2 regions of the Pseudomonas sp. LF020 genome follow, and region 2 is predicted to be linked to the other one. Evidence: riboswitches for the same ligand, from Rfam matches in the RefSeq annotation. Region 2 holds a riboswitch; the other holds the start of a gene.
The links. A riboswitch is a leader RNA that binds a small molecule or an ion and turns the genes downstream of it on or off. The one in region 2 is predicted to bind cobalamin.

Region 1 (11,007 bases), on a different contig from region 2:
CGAGCCAGGCGTCGGCGCTGTCGGCCAGTCCGTCGAGGTGCAGCGCGCCGCTGAGCAGCACCCACCCCGTCAGCAACAGCGCCGCATGCAGCAACAACGGCGTGCCAGCCAATGCCAGATTGATTGCCCAGAGGATCAGCCCGAACAGCAGCCCCACCAGCGGATAAAACAGCAGCGAACGGCCGAGCTGATCAGGTTCGGGCATTCCCGGCAGACGAATCGGCAAGCTGCTGAGAAATTGCAGGGCGATCAACAATGGCAGCATCTCAGTGACCTTCCTTGAGCACGCCATCGGCTTCGATGCTGAGCGCAAACAGCGAAGCATGCGCGACTTCGACAGTGAGCAACTGCTCACGGGGCAAACCCCGCGCCTGCGCCAGCAACAGGCGCATCACGCCGCCATGACTGATCAACAAAACACGTTCACCGGCATAGGCCTGATGCAACCGCGCAACCGCGCCCAGCACACGTTCAGCAAAATTGCTGACCGGCTCACCCTGTGGCGGCGTGAACGAATACGGATCGGCCCAGAACAAACCCAGCGCTTCGGCATCAGTCTCCATCAACGCCGCTGCGCTCTGGCCCTCCCAGGCACCAAAATGCAGTTCCTGCAGATCCTTTTCCAACTGCACCGGCAGATTCAGTTGCTCGCCCAGCTCTGCAGCGAACCGCGCACAACGCTGCAACGGCGAACTGATCAACCGATCCCACGGCCCGCCCGCCAGCACCGCGGCACGCATCTGTGCCCACCCCTTTTCGGTGAGCGCATCATCGAGACTACCGCGCAAACCGCCCCCCAACTCAGTCTCACCGTGGCGCAGCAGGTCCAGACGCAGCGTCATGCCGGACGATCCGCCACCGCAGCTTCGGCGAACGTCGCCATCTGCCCGTGCAGGTCGCAGGCCAGACGCAACAGCGGCACAGCCAACGCCGCCCCGCTGCCCTCGCCCAGGCGCAAGCCGAGCTCCAACAACGGTTCGGCGTTGAGGGTTTCCAACACATGACGATGGCCCGGCTCGGCGCCACGGTGACCGAACAGCAACCATTCACGGCAGGCGGGATTCAGCCGCACCGCGACCAACGCGGCGACCGTGCAGATAAAGCCGTCGACCAGCACCGCGACGCCTTCCTGGGCACAGGCCAGGTACGCGCCGACCAGTGCAGCGATTTCAAAACCGCCAAGGTTGAACAGGGTCTGCAACGCATCGCCGCGCTGTGCCGCGTGCAGCGCCAGTGCGCGCTCGATCACTTGTGCTTTATGGCTGACGCCTTCGGCGTTCAACCCGGTGCCGGGACCGGTCAGATGCGCCACCGGGCAGTCGAGCAAGGCACACGCCAGCGCACTGGCGGCAGTGGTGTTGCCGATGCCCATTTCGCCGCCGATGAACAACTGCGCGCCAGCCGCTTTGGCGCGCAGCACGCTGTCGCGACCGGCCTGCAACGCGAGTTCGCCCTGTGCCTGGGTCATCGCCGCGCCCTTGGCGAAATTCGCCGTGCCCGGGCCGATGTTCAGATGACGCACGCCCGGCAGGTTCAACGATGGCGTCACCGTGCCCAGATCGACCACTTCCAGCTGCGCATCGAGCTGCCGCGCCAGCACGCTGATCGCCGCACCGCCGCTGACGAAGTTGAGCAGCATCTGCCCGGTGACTTCCTGCGGGAACGCCGAAACGCCTTCCGCGACCACGCCATGATCACCGGCAAAAATCGCGATCCAGACCTGCTCCAGCGTCGGCTTGATCTGCCCCTGCAACCCGGCGAGTTGCACCGCCACGCTTTCGAGGCGACCGAGGGAGCCGGCTGGTTTGGTCAGTTGTTGCTGGCGCGCCGCCGCTTGCTCAACGATCTCGGCACTCACGGATTGGCACGGGTTCAACCACCACGCTTGGGTCATAACGCAGGTCCTTTCAGGGTCAGGGGCAGGCCGGCGACAGTCAGGACGACTCGCTGACAACGCTCGGCCAGAGCTTGATGCAGCCAACCGGCTTCATCGACGTAGCGGCGAGTCAATTCGCCCAGCGGCACGACACCCATTCCGGTCTCGTTGCTGACAAAAATGATTTCTCCCGGCAATGACGCCAGGCAGTCCAACAGGACTTCGCGCTCGGCGGCGAGACGCGCGGCGTCATCGAGCATCAGCAGATTGGTCAGCCACAGGGTCAGGCAATCCACCAGCAGGCAACGCTCGGCACTGGCGTTTTCACGCAGGACGCGGGCCAGTTCCAGCGGCTCTTCGATCAGCGCCCATTCAGCCGGACGCCGGGCGCGGTGATGGGCGACGCGCGCGTTCATCTCACCGTCCAGCGGCTGGCTGGTGGCGATGTAAGTGACCGCCAGTTGGCTGTCGCTGGCGAGTTTTTCTGCCAGGCGACTTTTGCCGGAGCGGGCGCCGCCGAGGATCAGTTGGAGCATTTTTTTATCCAGAAAAAGTTTAGTGAGATCACCGGCCCCTTCGCGGGCAAGCCCGCTCCCACAGGGTTCAGCTGTGTTCACAAAATATGTATCCGACATCGAACCCTGTGGGAGCTGGCTTGCCAGCGATGGGGCCTGGACAGGCCGCTCAAATCCCGCAGAGCTGACGCAGCCGCCCGGTATCCAGATGCTGCTCCACCAGATCCGCCAGCCGCTCGATATCGCGCTCGCGCAAGCTGTGGTAATCCACCTCCTGCACATCGCTCAACCCGGCCCAGCGCAGCAACGCGGCACTGGCCTGCGGTGATTCGAACAAGCCATGCAGATAAGTGCCAAACACCTGCCCGTCCAGACTCTGCGCGCCGTCGCAACGACCGTCATCCAGATGCACCGCCGCATTCTCCAGCGCCGGCCCCACCGTCACGCCCGCATGGATTTCATAACCACTGACCTCAGCGTTTTCCAGCGCCAGATGCCCGCGGACATTGCGCAATTGCTTCTCGGCTTCCAGCGTGGTTTCGAACGCCAGCAAACCGAGGCCGGCACTCGAACCCGGCGCGCCTTCCAGACCCAGCGGATCGTGCACCTGCTCGCCGAGCATTTGCAGCCCGCCGCAGATCCCCAGCAACTTGCCGCCATAGCGCAGGTGCCGATTGATCGCCGTGTCCCAGCCATTGGCACGCAGATACGCCAGATCGCTGCGCACGCTTTTCGAGCCCGGCAGGATGATCAGGTCGGCAGCAGGAATCGCCTGCCCCGGGCCGATGAATTGCAGATCGACCTGCGGGTGCAAACGCAGCGGATCGAAATCGGTGTGATTGCTGATGCGCGGCAGCACCGGCACCACCACTTTCAGCACTTGCTCGGCCTTGTCGGTCTGGCGCTGATCGATGCCGTCCTCGGCCTCCAGATGCAGGTCCATCACATACGGCAACACGCCGACCACCGGTTTGCCGGTGCGCTGTTGCAGCCAGTCGAGGCCCGGTTGGAGCAAGGCGATGTCGCCGCGAAAGCGGTTGATGATGAAACCTTTTACCCGCGCCTGTTCGCTCGGCGACAGCAACTCAAGGGTGCCGACCAGATGCGCAAACACCCCGCCGCGATTGATGTCGGCGATCAGCAGCACCGGGCAATCCACCGCCTCGGCAAAGCCCATGTTGGCGATGTCCCCGGCACGCAGATTGATCTCGGCCGGCGAGCCAGCGCCTTCGACCATCACCAGCGGATACGCCGCGCTGAGCCGCTCGTGCGACGCGAGCACCGCTTGCATGGCAATGGCTTTGTAGTCGTGATACGCCACGGCATTCATGCTGGTGACCGCGCGGCCATGGATGATCACCTGCGCGCCGGTGTCGCTGTTGGGCTTGAGCAACACCGGGTTCATGTCGGTGTGCGGTTCGAGATGCGCGGCTTGTGCCTGCACCGCTTGTGCCCGGCCGATCTCGCCGCCGTCGGCGGTCACCGCGCTGTTGAGCGCCATGTTCTGCGGTTTGAACGGCACCACCGCCACACCCTGACGGGTGGCCCAGCGGCACAGCGCCGTCACCAGGGTGCTTTTACCGGCGTCGGACGTGGTGCCCTGAACCATCAAGGTTGTCATTGGGTTTCCTTGGCGAAAGCTTGCAGCGCTTGTTCGAGGCGCGCTTCTTCAGCCGCGTTGGCGGGCAGGCCAAAACGCAGGCTGCTGTTGTGATTGAAGATGCGCAGGAGGATTCCGCGTCGGGCCATGAACTCGTGCAGCACCGACGCGTGTTCGGTGATCAGCCACTGAAACAACGCGCAACCGCCGTGGGGTTTGAAGCCGTAGCGCTCCAGCAACAACGCCAGGCGTTCACTGGCTTCATCGCTGCGAATACGTTGCCGGGTGTGCGCTTCGGTGTCTTGCAGACAGGCCTGACCGAGCACCCGCGTCGGCCCGCTGACCGCCCAGGGTCCGACCTGTTCCGCGAGCAATCTGAGCAACTTGCGCTCGGCCAGCACAAAGCCCAGCCGCACCCCGGCCAGACCGAAAAACTTGCCGAAGGAACGCAGCACAATCAAACCGATCTGGTGGGTATGCGGCGCCAGACTCAGCTGCGGCGTGTTATCCATGAACGCTTCATCGACCACCAGCCAGCCGCCACGCTGGGCCAGCCGCGCATGCCAGTCGAGCAGCCGCGCCGGGGTCAGGCTCAGCCCGGTGGGGTTGTTCGGATTGACCACCACCAGCACGTCGAGGCTGTCGAGAAAGAACTCGACTTCCTGCTCCAGCACTTCGCGCACGATGTAACCGCTGCGCCGCCAGGCTTCGGCGTGCTCGGCATAACACGGCGACAACACCCCGACCTTGCCGGCGCGACGCGAACGCGGCAGCAACTGGATCGCCATCTGCGAACCGGCCACCGGCAGCACCTGCGAGGCGCCGTAGTAATCGCACGCAGCCTGTTCCAGGCCGTCATCGGTTTCCGGCAAGCGTGCCCAGGCGCGCAGCGGAATTTCCGGCACCGCAAACGGCCACGGCGCAAGGCCGCTGGACAGGTCGAGCCAGTCGGCTTCGGCAATCCCGTAATCGAGTGCAGCCTTGCGCAGCCGGCCACCGTGCTCAAGCATAGAATTCAGCCCCCACGCAGAGAATCAGCAGCCATAACCATACCCCGCGCTGGACCAATTGCCAGCCGCGATCAATCGAATCGGCATCCGCCGGTGCGCCTTCACCCAGTTGCGGACGCTCATGCAGTTCACCGTGATAAATCGCCGGGCCGCCCAGTTCGACATTCAACGCACCGGCACCCGCCGCCATCACCGGACCGGCGTTGGGGCTGTCCCATTGCGGGCCCTGGCTGCGCCAGCATTTCCAGGCGAGCCGGGTGTTGCCCAACAGCGCGTAGGTCAGCGCCACCAACCGCGCCGGAATGTAGTTGAGCACGTCGTCGATTTTTGCCGCGCACCAGCCGAAGCGCTCGAAGCGTTCGTTGCGATAGCCCCACATCGCGTCGAGCGTGTTGCTCAGGCGATAGAGCACCACCCCCGGCGCACCGGCCACAACAAACCAGAACAGCGCGGCGAACACCGCGTCACTGCCGTTTTCCAACACCGATTCGGTGGCCGCGCGCGCCACGGCGGTGCTGTCCAGTTCGCTGGTCTGGCGGCTGACCAGATAGCCAACACGCTTGCGCGCTTCTTGCAGATCGTCAGCGCGCAAGGCGGCGGCTACCGGCGCGACATGCTCACCGAGGCTGCGCATGCCGAGGGCGCAATACAGTGCAAGGATCTCGACGATCCAGCCCACGTACGGCGCCCAGGAAAACGCCGTGGCGAGCAGCGTCAGCGGCAGCACCGCGATCACCCACGCGGTGACCCCGTGACTGCGCCAGCCGCGCCCGCCCGCATTGAAACGGCGCTCGATGCGCCCGGCAAAATTGCCAAACGCCACCAGCGGATGCCAGCGTTTCGGTTCACCCAGCAGCGCATCCAGCGCAACCGCGGCGACACTCAACAACGCCACACTCATTGATTCACTCCCCAATAATTTTCGTACAGCAACTCATTGAGCGGCCGCGCCTGCGCCCACCCTTCGAGTACCAGCATCGGCGCCGGATAGAATGCCTCGACCGGCCCCAGACACAACACCGCCAACGGTTTGGCCCCGGCCGGCAGCTGCAGCAGATCGGCCAGTGCCTGCGGTTCGAACAGCGACACCCAGCCCATGCCCAGTCCTTCGGCACGGGCCGCCAGCCACAGATTCTGGATCGCACAGGACAGCGAGGCCATGTCCATTTCCGGCAACGTGCGGCGGCCGAAAATGTGTTTTTCACGATCGTCCATCAGCGCCGCGACCAGCACTTCGGCGCAGTCGTTGATGCCTTCGACCTTGAGCTTCATGAACTCGTCACTGCGCTCGCCGAGGGCCTCGGCGGTGCGGATGCGCTCTTCTTCGACGAGGTTCTGGATCTGCCCGCGCAAGGCGCGATCGCTGATGCGGATGAAGCGCCACGGCTGCATCAGGCCGACACTGGGCGCCTGATGTGCCGCTTCAAGCAGACGGCGCAGCAGCTCCGGTTCGACCGTACCACCGGTGAAGTGGCGCATGTCGCGGCGTTCGGCGATGGCTCGGTAGACGGCTGCGCGTTCGGCCTCGGAATAGGCGTTGTCGGTCATGGCCTCTTCGCGAGCAAGCTCGCTCCCACAGGGGTTAGGTGATCCAATGTGGGAGCGAGCTTGCTCGCGAAGGCGGCCTTGAGATCTGGCGCTAACAATGCAGCAATCGCCGTAGGATTCGACGGAAAGTAAAAATGCACGTACGACGCCGTCATCCGCCCTTCCCGATAAACCGCCTCCGCCCCGCGCCCGCCATTCGGGCTGATGCCCCGGGCAATCGGCGTCAGTTCGGTGCTGGTCAGGGAATGATGATAGGTGTGACCGCGCAACGAACCTTCCGGCAGATCCACCGCTTGCAGTGCCAGTGCCGCCAGACGTTTTTGCATCACCGCCTCACCGCGCAGCAGGCCGACCAGCTCGGCGCGGGTGCCGTCGACATCGGTCAACGCGTCGAGCAGATAGAGCATGCCGCCGCACTCGGCGAGCAATGGTTTGCCGGCGGTGTGGTGCGCACGAATCGCATCGAGCATTGCGGTGTTTTGCGATAACGCGACGTGGTGCAATTCCGGATAACCACCGGGCAGATACAGGCTGTCGGCCTCGGGCAATCGGGTGTCGCGGATCGGCGAGAAGAAACTCAACTCGGCGCCCATCGCCCGCAGCAGGTCGAGGCTGGCGCCGTAGGTGAAGGCAAAGGCTTCGTCGCGAGCGACGGCGATGCGCACGCCGTCGAGCAACGGCTCGGCAGGGATCACTTCAGGCGCGGCGAATGCCACGGCCGGTGGCAGCGCTACCTCGCAACTGCTGGCCAAGGCTTCGGCGGCGGCGTCGAGACGCAGGTCGAGGTCATTCAGTTCGCTGGCCTGAACCAGGCCGAGGTGCCTGCTTGGCAACTCAATCCCGGTTTCCCGGGACAGCGCGCCGTACCAGCGCAAGCCTTCGGTGAGGCTGCCTTCGAGCAATTGCGCATGACGCAAGGTGCCGACGCGGTTGGCCAGCACGCCGGCAAACGGCAGGTTCGGCTGATAACGCGCCAGCCCCAAAGCCAGGGCGCCAAAGGTCTGGGCCATGGCGGTGCCGTCGATCACGCCGAGCACCGGCACACCGAAATGCCGCGCCAGATCAGCGCTGGACGGCGTGCCGTCGAACAGGCCCATCACGCCTTCGATCAGGATCAAATCGGCTTCGGCGGCGGCTTCCCATAACAGACGGCGGCTTTCCTGCTCGCCGACCATCCACATGTCCAGTTGATACACCGGCGCACCGCTGGCGCGCTCGAGAATCATCGGGTCGAGGAAGTCCGGGCCGCACTTGAACACGCACACCCTGCGCCCCTGATTGCGATGCAAGCGAGCGAGCGCGGCGGTGACGGTGGTCTTGCCCTGACCGGAAGCCGGCGCGGCGATCAGTACCGCCGGGCAGTGACGTGGTTGATTCAAAGTTCGACGCCTTTCTGCGCTTTGATGCCAGCCTGGAAGGCGTGTTTGAGCATGCCCATTTCGGTGACGGTATCGCCCATCTCGATCATTTCCGGCTTGGCCGCGCGACCGGTGACGATTACGTGTTGCATCGGCGGACGCGCCTGCAGGTCGCTGAGCACTCGATCCAGATCGAGGTAACCGTGCTTGAGGGCGATGTTCAATTCGTCCAGCACCACCAGGCCGATCGACGGATCACGCAGCAGCTCGCGGGACACTTCCCACGCGGCTTCGGCGGCGGCGATATCACGTTGGCGATCCTGGGTTTCCCAGGTGAAACCCTCGCCCATCACGTGAAAACGCACTTGCTCGGGGAAGCGGCGGAAGAACAGTTCTTCGCCAGTGCTGTTGCGGCCCTTGATGAACTGCACCACGCCGCACTGCATGCCGTGGCCCATGGCGCGGGCGAGCATGCCGAACGCCGAGCTGCTTTTGCCTTTGCCATTGCCGGTCAGCACCAGCACCAGGCCGCACTCGTCAGGCGAATTGGCGATGCGCTCGTCGATCAGGGCTTTTTTGCGCTGCATACGCGCCAGATGGCGTTCGTCGCGCTCGGGGGAATCGGTCATGGGGGAGCTCTCCGTTGAGGCTGGATAACGGCGGGCAGGCACAAGAATAGACGGCAAAAAGCCTGGCATCGCCCACCGTGATGCCGCTGAATGGATCAGGCCGGTCTCCGGGCTCATGAGCGGCGAATCGCCTGACTGCGCGCCTTCCCGCGTCGGTCGACACAGTGGCTCAAGGCGCAGTTTTCACTCATTTACCGTTGCGGGGGCAGCGCCGGGATCGTGATCGTTCTTCACCTGAAGACAACCCTCACCGGCTTCCCTGTTTCACTCTGTCGACACGCGTCACAGAGCACCTGAAACAAGCCGCGAAGGTTAGAGGGTTGGGGGTGGAGCGTCAATTAAAGAGGGGGCCGTCGGGCGAATAACTGCCGTCGATCAATTATCTGGCGCCATTCTTGTGCCACACTGATACAAATGATATCAAAGAGCCATGCTTTTCTCGAAAAAGCCCATCACAACAATAAGGATGATGACGATGCAAGGCATGATCATCAGCAACCCGCGCCTGGAATTCCTGCGCCGATGCTCGAACGCTGGTTTGACTGTATCGACCGCTACAACGCCATTCGCGGCGACAACGACACACCTTACTGGCATGACGAGAAAGCCAATCTCGGCTTGCTCTCTGCGGCGGCATGGATGGCCGAGCTGGTGACCCTTTGTAATACCTCGACCCGAAAGCAGAACGAGGATGGCGAGCGCAATGCCCGCGCCGATCTGTTCATTGCCGGGCCTGAGGACCGCGCTTACCTTCAGGCGACCCAGCGCTGGCCGCGGGTCAACAACCTCAATCTGACCCAGGCCCTGCTGGACATCACCAGCGAGGCCAAACGCATCAGTTTTGCCAGCGACCTCAAACTCGGCTGCCTGTTCGTCGCCCCGCAAAAGGTCCAGCACAGCGCCAGCCCCGAAGAACTGCAGGACATGGTCGACGACCTGCAAAAGGAACACTGCTGCGCAGTGGCCTGGTATTTCCCCTACGCCTACCGCAAATTGCGCAGCGAAGCGGGCAATTATCATCCGGGGATCGCCGTGCTGTTCAAAGAGGCCCGCGGTTGAGCGGTTGAACCATCGCATGCCTGTGCTTCTCTATGATTAGGTCAATGCATTCATAGGGAAGATCAGTAATGCGCAAGTCCCAGCTCGCTCTCGTCATCGCCCTCGCCGGAGGGCTCACCGCCTGTGGTGAATCCTCCAGCCTGCAAGTCTCCGACGGCACCGGCCCGTCACCGAAACTGCCCGAACCGAACAAGACCCTGATCCCGACGGTGAACATCGCCCCGGCGATCGGCTGGCCTGCGGGTGGTAAACCGACCGCCGCGGCCGGCACGCAAGTGGCCGCATTCGCCGAAGGCCTCGATCACCCGCGCTGGCTCTACGTGCTGCCCAACGGTGATGTGCTGGTGGCGGAAACCAACGCGCCACCCAAGCCTGACGACAGCAGCGGCATTCGTGGCTGGGTGATGAAGAAAGTCATGGGCAAGGCCGGCGCTGGCGTGCCGAGCCCGAATCGCATCACCCTGTTGCGCGATGCCGACCACGACGGCGTGGCCGAGACCCGCACCGTGTTCTTGCAAAACCTCAACTCGCCGTTCGGCATGACCCTGGTCGGCAACGATTTGTATGTCGCCGACACCGATCGCCTGCTGCGCTTCCACTACGAACCCGGTGCGACCGAGATCAAGACCCAGCCGATCAAAGTCACCGACCTGCCGGGCGGCACGCTGAACCATCACTGGACGAAAAACGTCATCGCCAGCAAGGACGGCAGCAAGCTGTACGTCACCGTCGGCTCGAACAGCAACGTTGGCGAGAATGGTCTGGATAAAGAAGAAGGTCGCGCGGCGATCTGGGAAGTCGATCGCGCCACCGGCAATCACCGGATCTTCGCCTCGGGCATCCGCAACCCCAACGGCCTGGCGTGGGAGCCCACCAGTGGCGCGTTGTGGACAGCGGTCAACGAGCGTGACGAGATCGGCAGCGACCTGGTGCCGGATTACATCACCTCGGTCAAGGACGGCGGCTTCTACGGCTGGCCATTCAGCTATTACGGACAGCACGTGGATGTGCGGGTGAAGCCGCAGAATCTGGATCTGGTGGCCAAGGCTATCGCCCCGGACTACGCCGTCGGCCCGCATACCGCTTCATTGGGCTTGACCTTCGCCGAAGGCAACAGCCTGCCGGCGCAGTTCAAGGAAGGCGCGTTCATCGGCCAGCACGGCTCATGGAACCGCAAACCGCACAGTGGCTATAAAGTGATTTTCGTCCCGTTCGCCGCCGGCAAGCCGAACGGAGCACCGGTGGATGTGCTGACCGGTTTCCTCGACAAGGACGAAAACGCCTTGGGTCGCCCGGTAGGCGTGGTGATCGACCAGCAAGGTGGTTTGCTGGTGGCCGATGATGTGGGGAACAAGGTGTGGCGGGTGTCGTCCGCCAAGTAACTTTTGCCTGACCTGAAACAACTGTAGGAG
Region 2 (11,007 bases):
CGCGCGCGGCGTGGCGCTGGCCCTGACGTCCGTGGTCGAGTTGTCCGGCGCGGGGTCTGGCATTCGCCCCCGCGTCGGATCGGGGACGAATGCCGGTTACTTTTTTGGCCAGCTCGGCACTTCGCGACGAGCACCCGTGGCCAGTGCCGGGGCGGGCATATCACCCCACTGGCCCTGCCCCTCGCTTGGTTCAGCCTGGGATTTGGCCGAGCTCTGTGCGGGCGATTGCGGACTCGACGAAGATGGCTCGCGACGGCGATGACGCAGGGCAAATTCAGCTACGGCGTCGATGTCCTGCTCGGCAATCGCTGCCGCGCCGCGCCATGCCGCGTGCGCACGGGCCGCACGCAGCCAGACCAGATCGGCGCGCAAGCCATCGACACCCGACGCAAAGCAACGCTCGGTGATGCTCGCCAACGCGTCGTCATCCAGCGCAATGCTCGCCAACAGGATGCGCGCCTGTTCGCAGCGCTCACGCAGTGCTTGCTGCCGGGCTTCCCACTGCGCGCAGAACGCCTGTGGATCGCTGTCGAAATCCAGTCGACGACGGATGATCTGCCCGCGTTCAGTTGGCGCGGTGTGGCCGCTGAGGGCGACGTTCAGGCCGAAACGGTCGAGCAGTTGCGGGCGCAGTTCGCCCTCTTCCGGGTTCATCGTGCCGATCAACACGAACCGCGCCGAATGCCGATGGGAAATCCCGTCGCGTTCGATCAGGTTGGTGCCACTGGCCGCCACATCTAGCAGCAGATCCACCAGATGATCGGGCAGCAGGTTCACTTCATCGACGTACAGCACGCCGCCGTCAGCCTTGGCCAGCACGCCGGGGGAAAACTGCGCGCGCCCTTCACTCAGCGCGGCGTCGAGATCGAGGGTACCGACCAGACGTTCTTCGGTGGCGCCCAATGGCAGGGTGACGAATTGACCGCTGGCGAGCAGATCAGCCAAGCCACGGGCCAGGGTGGATTTGGCCATGCCGCGCGGGCCTTCGATCAGCACGCCACCGATTTTCGGGTCGATGGCGGTGAGGCACAGGGCGAGTTTCAGGTCATCGGCGCCGACCACGGCGGAGAGCGGGAAATGCGGGGTGTCGGTCATCTTCAATACTCGGTCATGGTCGGTGTGAATTCATTTCAATGTAGGAGTGAGCCTGCTCGCGATAGCGGTGGGTCAGCAACAAACAGGTTGGCTGATACACCGCTATCGCGAGCAGGCTCACTCCTACAAAATGTTGCGGTGTGTCAGGTATCTTCTTCTATATCCAGCAGCAGGTTTTCCAGGGCTTCTTTATACACGCCGGGTTCCTGCCACATCCCACGTTGTTGTGCTTCGAGCATGCGCTCGGTCATATCACGCAGCGCATGCGGATTGTGCTCGCGGACAAAATCGCGGGTCGCAGGATCGAGCAGATAGGCATCGGCCAGCAACGCGTACTGATGATCGTCAATCAGCTGCGTGGTGGCATCAAAAGCAAACAGGTTGTCGACCGTCGCCGCCAGTTCGAAGGCGCCTTTATAGCCATGACGCTTGACCCCGTCGATCCATTTCGGATTGGCCGCCCGCGAGCGGATCACCCGGTTCAGTTCTTCTTTCAGGGTGCGGATTTTCGGCAGATCCGGCTGGCTGTGATCGCCGTGATAACTGGCCGCCGCTTCACCGCGAAGGGTTTCCACCGCCGCGAGCATGCCGCCCTGAAACTGGTAATAGTCGTTGGAATCGAGCAAATCGTGCTCGCGATTGTCCTGATTCTGCAACACCGCCTGCACCTGACTCAGGCGCTGGACGAACTGTTCACGGGCGGCGGTGCCTTCGTCCGCCCCGCCGTAAGCGTAAGCGCCCCAGTTCAGGTAGACCTCGGCCAGATCTTCGCGGCTCTGCCACAGGCGACCGTCGATCGCGCCCTGTACACCCGCGCCATAGGCACCGGGTTTGGCGCCGAAGATCCGCCAGCCGGCCTGGCGCCGCGCCGCGTCGGCATCCAGCCCCGATTGCAAAAGCGCCTCGCGTTCAGCGCGCACCTTCGCGGCCAGCGGATTGAGGTCATCCGGTTCGTCCAGCGCTGCCACCGCTTGCACGGCGGCGTCGAACAGGCGAATCAGATTGGCAAAGGCATCGCGAAAGAAGCCCGAGACCCGCAGCGTGACATCGACCCGTGGCCGGTCGAGCAGGCTCAGCGGCAGAATCTCGAAATCATCGACGCGCTGACTGCCGGTGGCCCACACCGGACGCACGCCCATCAGCGCCATGGCCTGAGCGATGTCGTCACCGCCAGTGCGCATGGTCGCCGTACCCCACACCGACAGACCGAGCTGACGCAGGTGATCACCGTGATCCTGCAAATGCCGCTCGAGAATCAACGTGGCGGACTGGAAACCGATGCGCCACGCGGTGGTGGTCGGCAGGTTGCGCACGTCCACCGAGTAGAAATTGCGCCCGGTGGGCAATACGTCGAGACGGCCACGACTGGGTGCGCCGCTTGGGCCGGCGGGGACGAAGCGGCCGTTCAGCGCGTCGAGCAGGCCACGCATTTCGGCGGGGCCGCAGGCGTCGAGGCGTGGGGCGACGACTTCGCGCAGGTTGTCCAGAATCGCGTTGACTTCGATCCATCCTGCCCCTTGTGGGAGCGACGGTGCGACGATTCGACTTGCTCGCGAAAGCGTCGTGTCAGTCGACATTGATGTACCTGACCCACCGCTTTCGCGAGCAAGCTCGCTCCCACAGGGGATTTGTAGTGCTTGGGAGATCAGTTGAGTGGCGAATAGCTCCAGGCGTTCGCGGGTGTCGCCGGCGGTGCGCCAGATTTCGTCGCTGACGTTTTGCAGCTCCGGCGGGCGCGGGCCATTCCACGGATCGGCCAACGCACAGTCCAGCGGATCAAAGCCCAACTCAAACGCCTTGGCCAACGCCCGTAGCAGACTCGACTGCGCGCCCTTGCCGTCGCCACGCGGGATGCGCAGCAAGGCCAGCAAGGTATCGATGCGTAAACGCCCGCTCGGTGACTCGCCGAAAATGTGCAGGCCATCGCGGATCTGCGATTCCTTCAGATCACACAGATAGGTGTCCAGGCGCGGCAGCCAGATTGCTGCGTCAGCGTCGCTGTCCAGACCGGCATCAAGCTGCAGTTCGCGATCGATCTGCGTCTCGCGCACCAGTTGCAGGATGTCGCGCTGCAGCTCCCGCGCACGACGCGGATCGAGCAGTTGCGCCTCGTAATATTCGTCGGCCAGCAGCTCCAGATTGCGCAGCGGGCCGTAGGTTTCGGCGCGGGTCAGCGGCGGCATCAGGTGGTCGATGATCACCGCTTGCGTACGCCGTTTGGCCTGGGCGCCCTCGCCCGGATCGTTGACGATAAATGGATAGATATTGGGCAGCGGCCCGAGCAATGCATCCGGCCAGCAATTCTCCGAAAGGCCGACACCCTTGCCTGGCAACCATTCGAGGTTGCCGTGCTTGCCGACGTGAATCACCGCGTGCGCGCCGTAGGTGTTGCGCAGCCAGAAATAGAACGCCAGATAGCCATGGGGCGGCACCAGATCCGGGTCGTGATACACCGCGCTCGGATCGACCTGATAACCGCGCGCCGGCTGAATGCCGACGAAGGTCAGACCCAAACGCAGCCCGGCGATCATCATCCGGCCGTCGCGACACATCGGATCGTTTTGCGGCGCGCCCCAGCGTTCCAGCACGGCGGTGCGATTGGCCTGCGGCAGCGCATTGAACATCGCCAGATAGGCGTCCATCGCCAGACTTTGCTGGCACGGACGCAAGTCGATGCTGTCGAGGTCGTTGCTCACGCCGCCGAGCAATTGCTGGATCAACGCGGTGCCGCTGTCCGGCAACTGCGCCGCCAGCGGAAAGCCTTCGGCCTGCAACGCCCGCAGGATATTCAACGCGGCCGCCGGCGTATCGAGACCGACGCCATTGCCGATGCGACCGTCGCGAGTCGGGTAATTGGCGAGAATCAGCGCGATGCGTTTTTCAGCGTTCGGCAGTTGCGCCAGATCGCTCCAGCGCCGGGCCAGTTCGGCGACAAAATCCATGCGCTCGGGTTGCGCCCGATAGCAGACCACGTCGGACTGGCTGCGCTCACTGCGCCAGGCCAGATCCTTGAAGCTGATCGGCCGGCTGATGATGCGCCCGTCGAGTTCCGGCAAGGCGATGTGCATCGCCAGATCCCGTGGCCCCAGACCCTGCTCGCTGTCGCGCCAACCGGGTTCGTTGTCCTGGGCGCAGATCGCTTGAATCACCGGAATATTGCGCCGGAACGGCCGCAGATGCGGCGCTTCCGGGCTGGATTGCGCGAAGCCGGTGGTGTTGAGAATCACCGCCGCCTCGACCTCATCCAGCCAGTCCTCGACCACACTCAGACAGCCGGGTTCTTTCAGGCTGGCGACGGCGATCGGCAACGGATTGAGCCCCGCTGCCTGCAAGCGCTGGCAAAACACGTCAATGAACGCGGTGTTCGCCGCTTGCAAATGCGAGCGATAAAACAACACCGCCGCAACCGGTTGACCGGGCAGCCATTCGGCTTGCCAGTCGCACAGTGCGGCGGTGTTTTTCTGGGGGTGGTAAATCACCGTACGCGGCAGCGCTTGCGGCTCGCCCCAGACGTAGTCGCGCGCCAACCAGCGGTTGGCCAGGCAATGGAAGAAGTCCAGCGCATTGCCCATGCCGCCCTGACGCAGGAACTGCCAGAGGCGGTCGCGATCTTCGGCGGGCACAGTGCTCAGGTCGCTGAGCTCCGGGTCGGGACGGTCATCGCCCGGCACCAGAATCACCTGCACGCCGCGTTCGGACAACTCCACCAGACGCTCGACGCCATAACGCCAGTAAGCGATGCCGCCGTGCAGCGAAATCAGAATGACCTTGGCGTGACGCAGTACCTCATCGACATACAGATCGACCGAGGCATGATTCTGCACCTGCATGGGGTTGGCCAGACGCAGGCTCGGATAATCCTCGGGCAACTGCTGCGCAGCTTCGGCGAGCAGCGCCAGGCTGGAATCGCCGCTGCACAGGATCACCAGTTCGGCGGGGGTTTGTCCAAGGTCGGCAATGTTGTCATCCGACACGAAACCGCCGGGCTGGGTCCTGAGCAGGTGCATGGCTTAAACGCTGAGCGCGGCGCGCAGTTGCGCTTCGAGTTGCGCGGCGTCGAGTTCCTGACCGATCAGCACCAGACGGGTGACGCGCGCTTCGTCAGCGCCCCACTGGCGGTCGAAATGCTTGTCGAAACGCGTGCCCACGCCTTGGATCAACAGACGCATCGGCTTGTTCGGAATCGCCGCGAAGCCCTTCACGCGCAGAATGCCGTGCTGGACCACCAGTTGCGTCAGCGCGTCGAGCAGCAGGCTTTCATCGGCTTGCGGCAGTTCAATGGAGATCGAGTCGAAGGCGTCGTGATCATGGTCATCGTGATCGTCATCACCGTCGTGGTGGTGATCGTGATGACTGTGGCGGCTGTCGATGTGTTCTTCGGAACCGGCACCGAGACCGATCAGCACGTCCAGTGGCAGGCGACCGTTGCTGGCTTCGATGATTTTTACCGCTGGCGGCAGTTCTTCAGCGACTTCCAGACGTACGCGAGCGAGGTCTTCAGGGCTGGTCTGGTCGGCCTTGTTGAGGATCACCAGATCGGCGCTGGCCAGTTGGTCGGCGAACAGTTCGTGCAGCGGCGATTCGTGATCCAGGTTCGGGTCAAGTTTGCGCTGGGCGTCGACCTGATCCGGGAACGCGGCGAAGGTGCCGGCGGCCACGGCCGGGCTGTCGACCACGGTGATCACCGCGTCAACCGTGCAGGCGCTGCGGATTTCCGGCCACTGGAAGGCTTGTACCAGCGGTTTTGGCAGGGCCAGACCGGACGTCTCGATCAGTATGTGATCGAGGTCACCGCGACGGGCGACCAGTTCGCGCATCACCGGGAAGAACTCTTCCTGAACCGTGCAGCACAGGCAGCCGTTGGCCAGTTCGTAGACGCGACCGGTGGCTTCTTCTTCGGTGCAACCGATGGTGCATTGCTTGAGGATTTCACCGTCGATACCCAGCTCGCCGAATTCGTTGACGATCACCGCGATGCGGCGGCCCTGAGCGTTGTCGAGCATATGACGCAGCAAGGTGGTTTTGCCCGAGCCGAGAAAACCGGTGACGATGGTGACGGGGAGTTTGGCCAGTGTTTTCATCGGATGCCCTTTGGCAAGGTGGCGGGCATACGGGACGAGATCCGCTGCGAGCGTGCGCGCGGAAGAATTCGCCACCGGATCACCCCGCCCGGTTGTAGTGAGAAATCTGTGACGAGGCAGGTCTCCTGGCTGACGGTGTTCAGGCGCGGGGCCCGGCATTCGCTGCGCCTTCCCGCGGGCTCTGTGGATTGAGCTGGCAGTGGCGTGGCAACGAACTTCACCGTTCACAGTTGCGGGGGCAGCCGCGGCTTTGACCGCGTTCCCTTCTTAGCTTCGGCGTGGGCCGAAGAACCTCGAAGGTGCAAGGCTACGCATCGGGTGGTGACCGGTCAATGGTTGGATTGGGGGCATATCCGTTGCTGCGGTAACGGCCTCCCTAGAGTTCCGCCCTTACGGCGGGTCACTTTTGCCAGTCACCGGGTTACGGGGTTTGGTTGTTTTGGATTGGGGGCATATCCGTTGCTGCGGGGGTTGCTGATTACGGTTCCGCCCTTACGGCGGGTCACTTTTTCCAAACGCCGAAAAAGTAACCAAAAAGGCTTCCCCCGGCGTACGGCACTTCGCTGAGGCTCAGTGTTCCCTCGCTACGGTGTCCATCCGGGGGCATCGCCTCCGGTTTGCTTCGCTGCACCTCCTCTCGATGTATGCGGCTTCGCCGCATGGCGCTGCGCGCCTTCCCCCCTGATGGACACCTACGCTCGGCCTGCCGAAGGGGCTGAAGATCAAAAGCCACATCAAGAGCCAAAGCCAAAGCCAAAGCCAAAGCCAAAGCCAAAGCCAAAGCCAAAGCCAAAGCCAAAGCAAATCAAAAGATCGCAGCCTTCGGCAGCTCCTACAGGGGATTGGGTGTATTCAGATAGAGATTGGTCGGCTGTCAGGCCGCCATCGCCAGCAGGCTGGCTCCTACAGTTTAGAAAACGCACAACCCATGCGGCAAAGCCGCCCCACTCAACACGATGAGCGTTAGCTCGAGTAAAGCTTTTGATCTCAAGGCCCGTCGGCAGGCTGAGTGGAGGGGTTTATCCGGGGGTGGGAGCGCAGCGACCGTTTGGCGCAGCCAAACACAGCGAGAGGAGGTGCAGCGAAGCAAACCGTAGGCGCTGCCCCCCGGATGAATCCCGCAGCGAAGGAACCCGAGCCTAGGCGAGGGCCGAACGTCAGGGCACAGACCTTTTGGTTACTTTTGGGGCGTTTGCCAAAAGTGACCCGCCGTAAGGGCGGAACCATAGGAAGCCGTTACCGCAGCAACGGATATACCCCCATACCCATTCAATTGACTCAAATCCCCACCCATGCTCTCCTACACAACTTGTTACGGGTGCCCTTCACAGGGTGAAACGGGAAACCGGTGAATCATGTGCTTTACTCAAAGCCATGTCAGTCCGGTGCTGCCCCCGCAACGGTAAGCGAGCGAAGCGTCAGATCCACTGTGCCAATGCGGCATGGGAAGGTGATGCTTGCAGGTCGGCCAGACGCCAACCCCTCGTGAGCCCGGAGACCGGCCCGCAACACACAGCACGCATGCTGCGTCGCTGAACATAACAAACCCGCGGTGGGCGGGCGCTGTTCGAACCTCTGCGTGCCTGACCCGCAGGGGTTTTCATGCGCTCTATTCACCCGCTGACACTCCAGAGGGAAGCGCCATGTCGATCATCAGCAGCACCGGCAGCAACACCGACAAAATCTCCAGCACCGCCACCTTGAGCCAACGCCTGACCGCCGCGATTGTCGCGTCGATCCTCGGCGCCAGCCTGGTTTACTTCGCCGGTTTCTCGCACATCGAAGCGGTGCACAACGCCGCCCACGATACCCGCCACAGCGCCGCGTTCCCGTGCCACTGAGACCTGCCGCCATGATCAAGCGTATTGCGCAAACCGCAGGTTTCACCGGGCTGCTGGCCGCCCTGTTGCTGACCTTGCTGCAAAGTTTCTGGGTCTCGCCACTGATTCTGCAGGCCGAAACCTTCGAGAAATCCGAACCGGTGGCCGTTCACCAACATGCCGACGGCGCCATGGCCGGGCACACTCACGACGCCGAAGCCTGGGAACCGGAAGACGGCTGGCAACGCGTGGTCTCGACCACCGGTGGCAATCTGGTGGTGGCGGTCGGTTTCGCCCTGATGCTCGCCGGCCTGTACACCCTGCGGGCACCGACCAAAACCTCACAAGGTCTGCTCTGGGGTCTGGCCGGTTACGCAACTTTCGTGCTCGCGCCGACCTTGGGCCTGCCGCCTGAACTGCCGGGCACAGCCGCAGCCGATCTGGCGTCGCGGCAGATGTGGTGGATCGGCACCGCCGCATCCACCGCTGTTGGTCTGGCCCTGATCGTGTTCAGCCGTCATTGGTTGATGAAGCTGCTGGGCGTGGCGATTCTGGCTATGCCGCACGTGATCGGCGCACCACAACCGGAAGTGCATTCGATGCTCGCTCCGGAAGCGCTGGAAGCCCAGTTCAAAATCGCTTCGCAGTTGACCAACGTGGCGTTCTGGCTGGCCCTGGGCCTGATCAGCGCCTGGTTGTTCCGCCGCAAAAGCGATGGTCAATACCACGCATGACCGATGACCGCGCAGCGCCGACCTTCGTGGTCGGCCTGGGCTGCCAGCGCGGCTGCCCGGCCAGCACGCTGCGCGCGTTACTCGATCAGGCATTGCAGGCGCATCGCATCGAGCTGGAAGCGGTCAAGGCCCTGGCCAGCATCGATTTGAAGCGCGATGAACCGGGCTTGCAGGAACTGGCCGCACAACTTGCGTTACCACTGTTGTATTTCAGCAGCGACGAACTGGCCAGTTACCAGCAGCGACTCAGCCACCATTCGCAGATCGCCTATGAGCGCACCGGCTGCTACGGCGTGGCGGAAAGTGCCGCCCTGGCCCTTGCCGAGCAGTTGATTCAGGCACCGGCAAAATTGCTGATTTCCCGGCAAAAATACGCTCAGGCGACCCTGGCATTGGCCGGCGCTGCGTAAAATCCGGATAATCCCCCTGTTTGATCATGAGCAATCTTCATCTGAAGCGTTGCCCTGCCCCGTTTTTCACAGGATTTCTGCATGACTGTCTACTTCATCGGCGCCGGCCCCGGCGACCCGGAATTGATCACCGTCAAAGGCCAGCGGCTGATCCGCAGCTGCCCGGTAATCATCTACGCAGGCTCGCTGGTACCGGCTGCGGTGCTGGAGGGGCATCAGGCCGAAACCGTGGTCAACAGCGCCGAATTGCATCTGGAACAGATCATCGAACTGATCAAAACCGCGCATGCCAACGGCCAGGATGTGGCGCGGGTGCATTCCGGCGATCCGAGTCTGTATGGCGCGATTGGCGAGCAGATTCGTTATCTGCGTGAGCTGAACATTCCGTTCGAAATCATCCCCGGCGTCACCGCGACCGCAGCGTGTGCGGCGTTGCTCGGCGCCGAGCTGACACTGCCGGACGTTTCGCAGAGCGTGATTCTGACCCGCTACGCCGATAAAACTGCCATGCCGGCGGGTGAGGAGTTGAGCAGTCTGGCGCAGCATGGCGCGACCATGGCGATTCATCTGGGGGTCAATCATCTGCAGAAGATCATCGCCGAATTGCTGCCGCATTACGGCGCCGATTGCCCGATTGCGGTGATCCACCGGGCGACATGGCCGGATCAGGATTGGGTGGTGGGGACACTGGAGGATATTGCCGCGAAGGTGGAGGCCAAGGGGTTTCGGCGCACGGCGTTGATTCTGGTGGGACGGGTGCTGGGCAGTGAGGTGTTTAGCGAGTCATCGTTGTATCGCGCGGGGCATGCGCACCTTTACAGACCCTGAGTCAGATGACTTTTGTGGCTGGGTTCAAAACCTGTGGTGAGGGGATTTATCCCCGATGGGGTGCGAAGCAGCCCAAAAAAATGGAACTGCTGCGCAGTTCATCGGGGATAAATCCCCTCACCACAAAGTACGGGCATAAAAAAACGGCGCTCACGGGGCGCCGTTTTTCGTGTTCGCAGCGAACACCTTAGTAATAGGCGTTTTCTTTCTGCGTGTGGTCAGTCACGTCGCGCACACCTTTGAGCTCTGGAATGCGCTCGAGCAAGGTGCGCTCGATGCCTTCCTTCAGGGTCACGTCGGCCTGGCCGCAGCCCTGGCAGCCGCCGCCGAACTGCAGCACGGCAATGCCGTCCTCAACCACATCGATCAGGCTGACCTGACCGCCGTGGCTGGCCAGCCCCGGGTTGATTTCGGTTTGCAGGTAGTAGTTGATGCGCTCGTTGACCGGGCTGTCGGCGTTGACCATCGGTACTTTGGCGTTTGGCGCCTTGATGGTCAGCTGGCCGCCCATGCGGTCGGTGGCGTAGTCGACGACGGCATCGTCGAGGAACGCTTCGCTGAACGAGTCGATGTAGGCGGTGAAGCTTTTCAGCCCTAGCGCGGTATCTTCAGGTTTTTCTTCGCCCGGCTTGCAGTAGGCAATGCAGGTTTCGGCGTACTGGGTGCCAGGCTGGGTGATGAAGACGCGGATGCCGATGCCCGGGGTGTTCTGCTTGGAGAGCAGATCGGCCAGGTAATCGTGGGCGGCGTCGGTAATGGTAATAGCGGTCATGGAAACTCCTCGCAGGCTTGGGCGCAGTTTACGCCAATCATTGCGCCGGACAAAGTCCTAGTATTTTTGTCGGGAAAGATTCTCGACAGGCTCGCGAACCGATTCGCCGTCGATCCGCGCTTTAAGCCACTGATAACTGCGTTTTTCCACCCATTCGTAGCTTAGCCACGAACCCACTGCGATAGCCAGGGCGCAAACAGCGAACATCAGATACGGATTGATTCCATAGCGCCGGGCAATAAAACCACCGGCAGACAGCACCAGCAC

Region 1: another riboswitch for cobalamin. It lies ahead of cobO (cob(I)yrinic acid a,c-diamide adenosyltransferase); the one in region 2 lies ahead of cobW (cobalamin biosynthesis protein CobW).

The regions. Positions count from the first base shown of each region.
Region 1 is NZ_JBRFIX010000017.1:6,302-17,308, forward strand. Features, by position in the region: gene ACU680_RS26225 (adenosylcobinamide-GDP ribazoletransferase) at 1-265, opposite strand, end outside; gene cobC (alpha-ribazole phosphatase family protein) at 267-842, opposite strand; gene cobT (nicotinate-nucleotide--dimethylbenzimidazole phosphoribosyltransferase) at 839-1,894, opposite strand; gene cobU (bifunctional adenosylcobinamide kinase/adenosylcobinamide-phosphate guanylyltransferase) at 1,891-2,412, opposite strand; gene ACU680_RS26245 (cobyric acid synthase) at 2,561-4,012, opposite strand; gene cobD (threonine-phosphate decarboxylase CobD) at 4,009-5,001, opposite strand; gene cbiB (adenosylcobinamide-phosphate synthase CbiB) at 4,994-5,902, opposite strand; gene bluB (5,6-dimethylbenzimidazole synthase) at 5,899-6,549, opposite strand; gene ACU680_RS26265 (cobyrinic acid a,c-diamide synthase CobB) at 6,546-7,928, opposite strand; gene cobO (cob(I)yrinic acid a,c-diamide adenosyltransferase) at 7,925-8,536, opposite strand; cobalamin riboswitch at 8,618-8,848, opposite strand; partial or broken gene ACU680_RS26275 (hypothetical protein) at 9,012-9,595, shown strand; gene ACU680_RS26280 (PQQ-dependent sugar dehydrogenase) at 9,664-10,977, shown strand.
Region 2 is NZ_JBRFIX010000002.1:187,795-198,801, reverse strand. Features, by position in the region: gene ACU680_RS04995 (vWA domain-containing protein) at 1-112, opposite strand, end outside; gene ACU680_RS04990 (magnesium chelatase ATPase subunit I) at 97-1,095, opposite strand; gene cobN (cobaltochelatase subunit CobN) at 1,239-5,102, opposite strand; gene cobW (cobalamin biosynthesis protein CobW) at 5,106-6,176, opposite strand; cobalamin riboswitch at 6,275-6,487, opposite strand; cobalamin riboswitch at 7,476-7,697, shown strand; gene ACU680_RS04975 (CbtB domain-containing protein) at 7,820-8,017, shown strand; gene ACU680_RS04970 (CbtA family protein) at 8,029-8,730, shown strand; gene ACU680_RS04965 (cobalamin biosynthesis protein) at 8,727-9,140, shown strand; gene cobM (precorrin-4 C(11)-methyltransferase) at 9,222-9,968, shown strand; gene nfuA (Fe-S biogenesis protein NfuA) at 10,156-10,740, opposite strand; gene ACU680_RS04950 (acyltransferase family protein) at 10,798-11,007, opposite strand, start outside.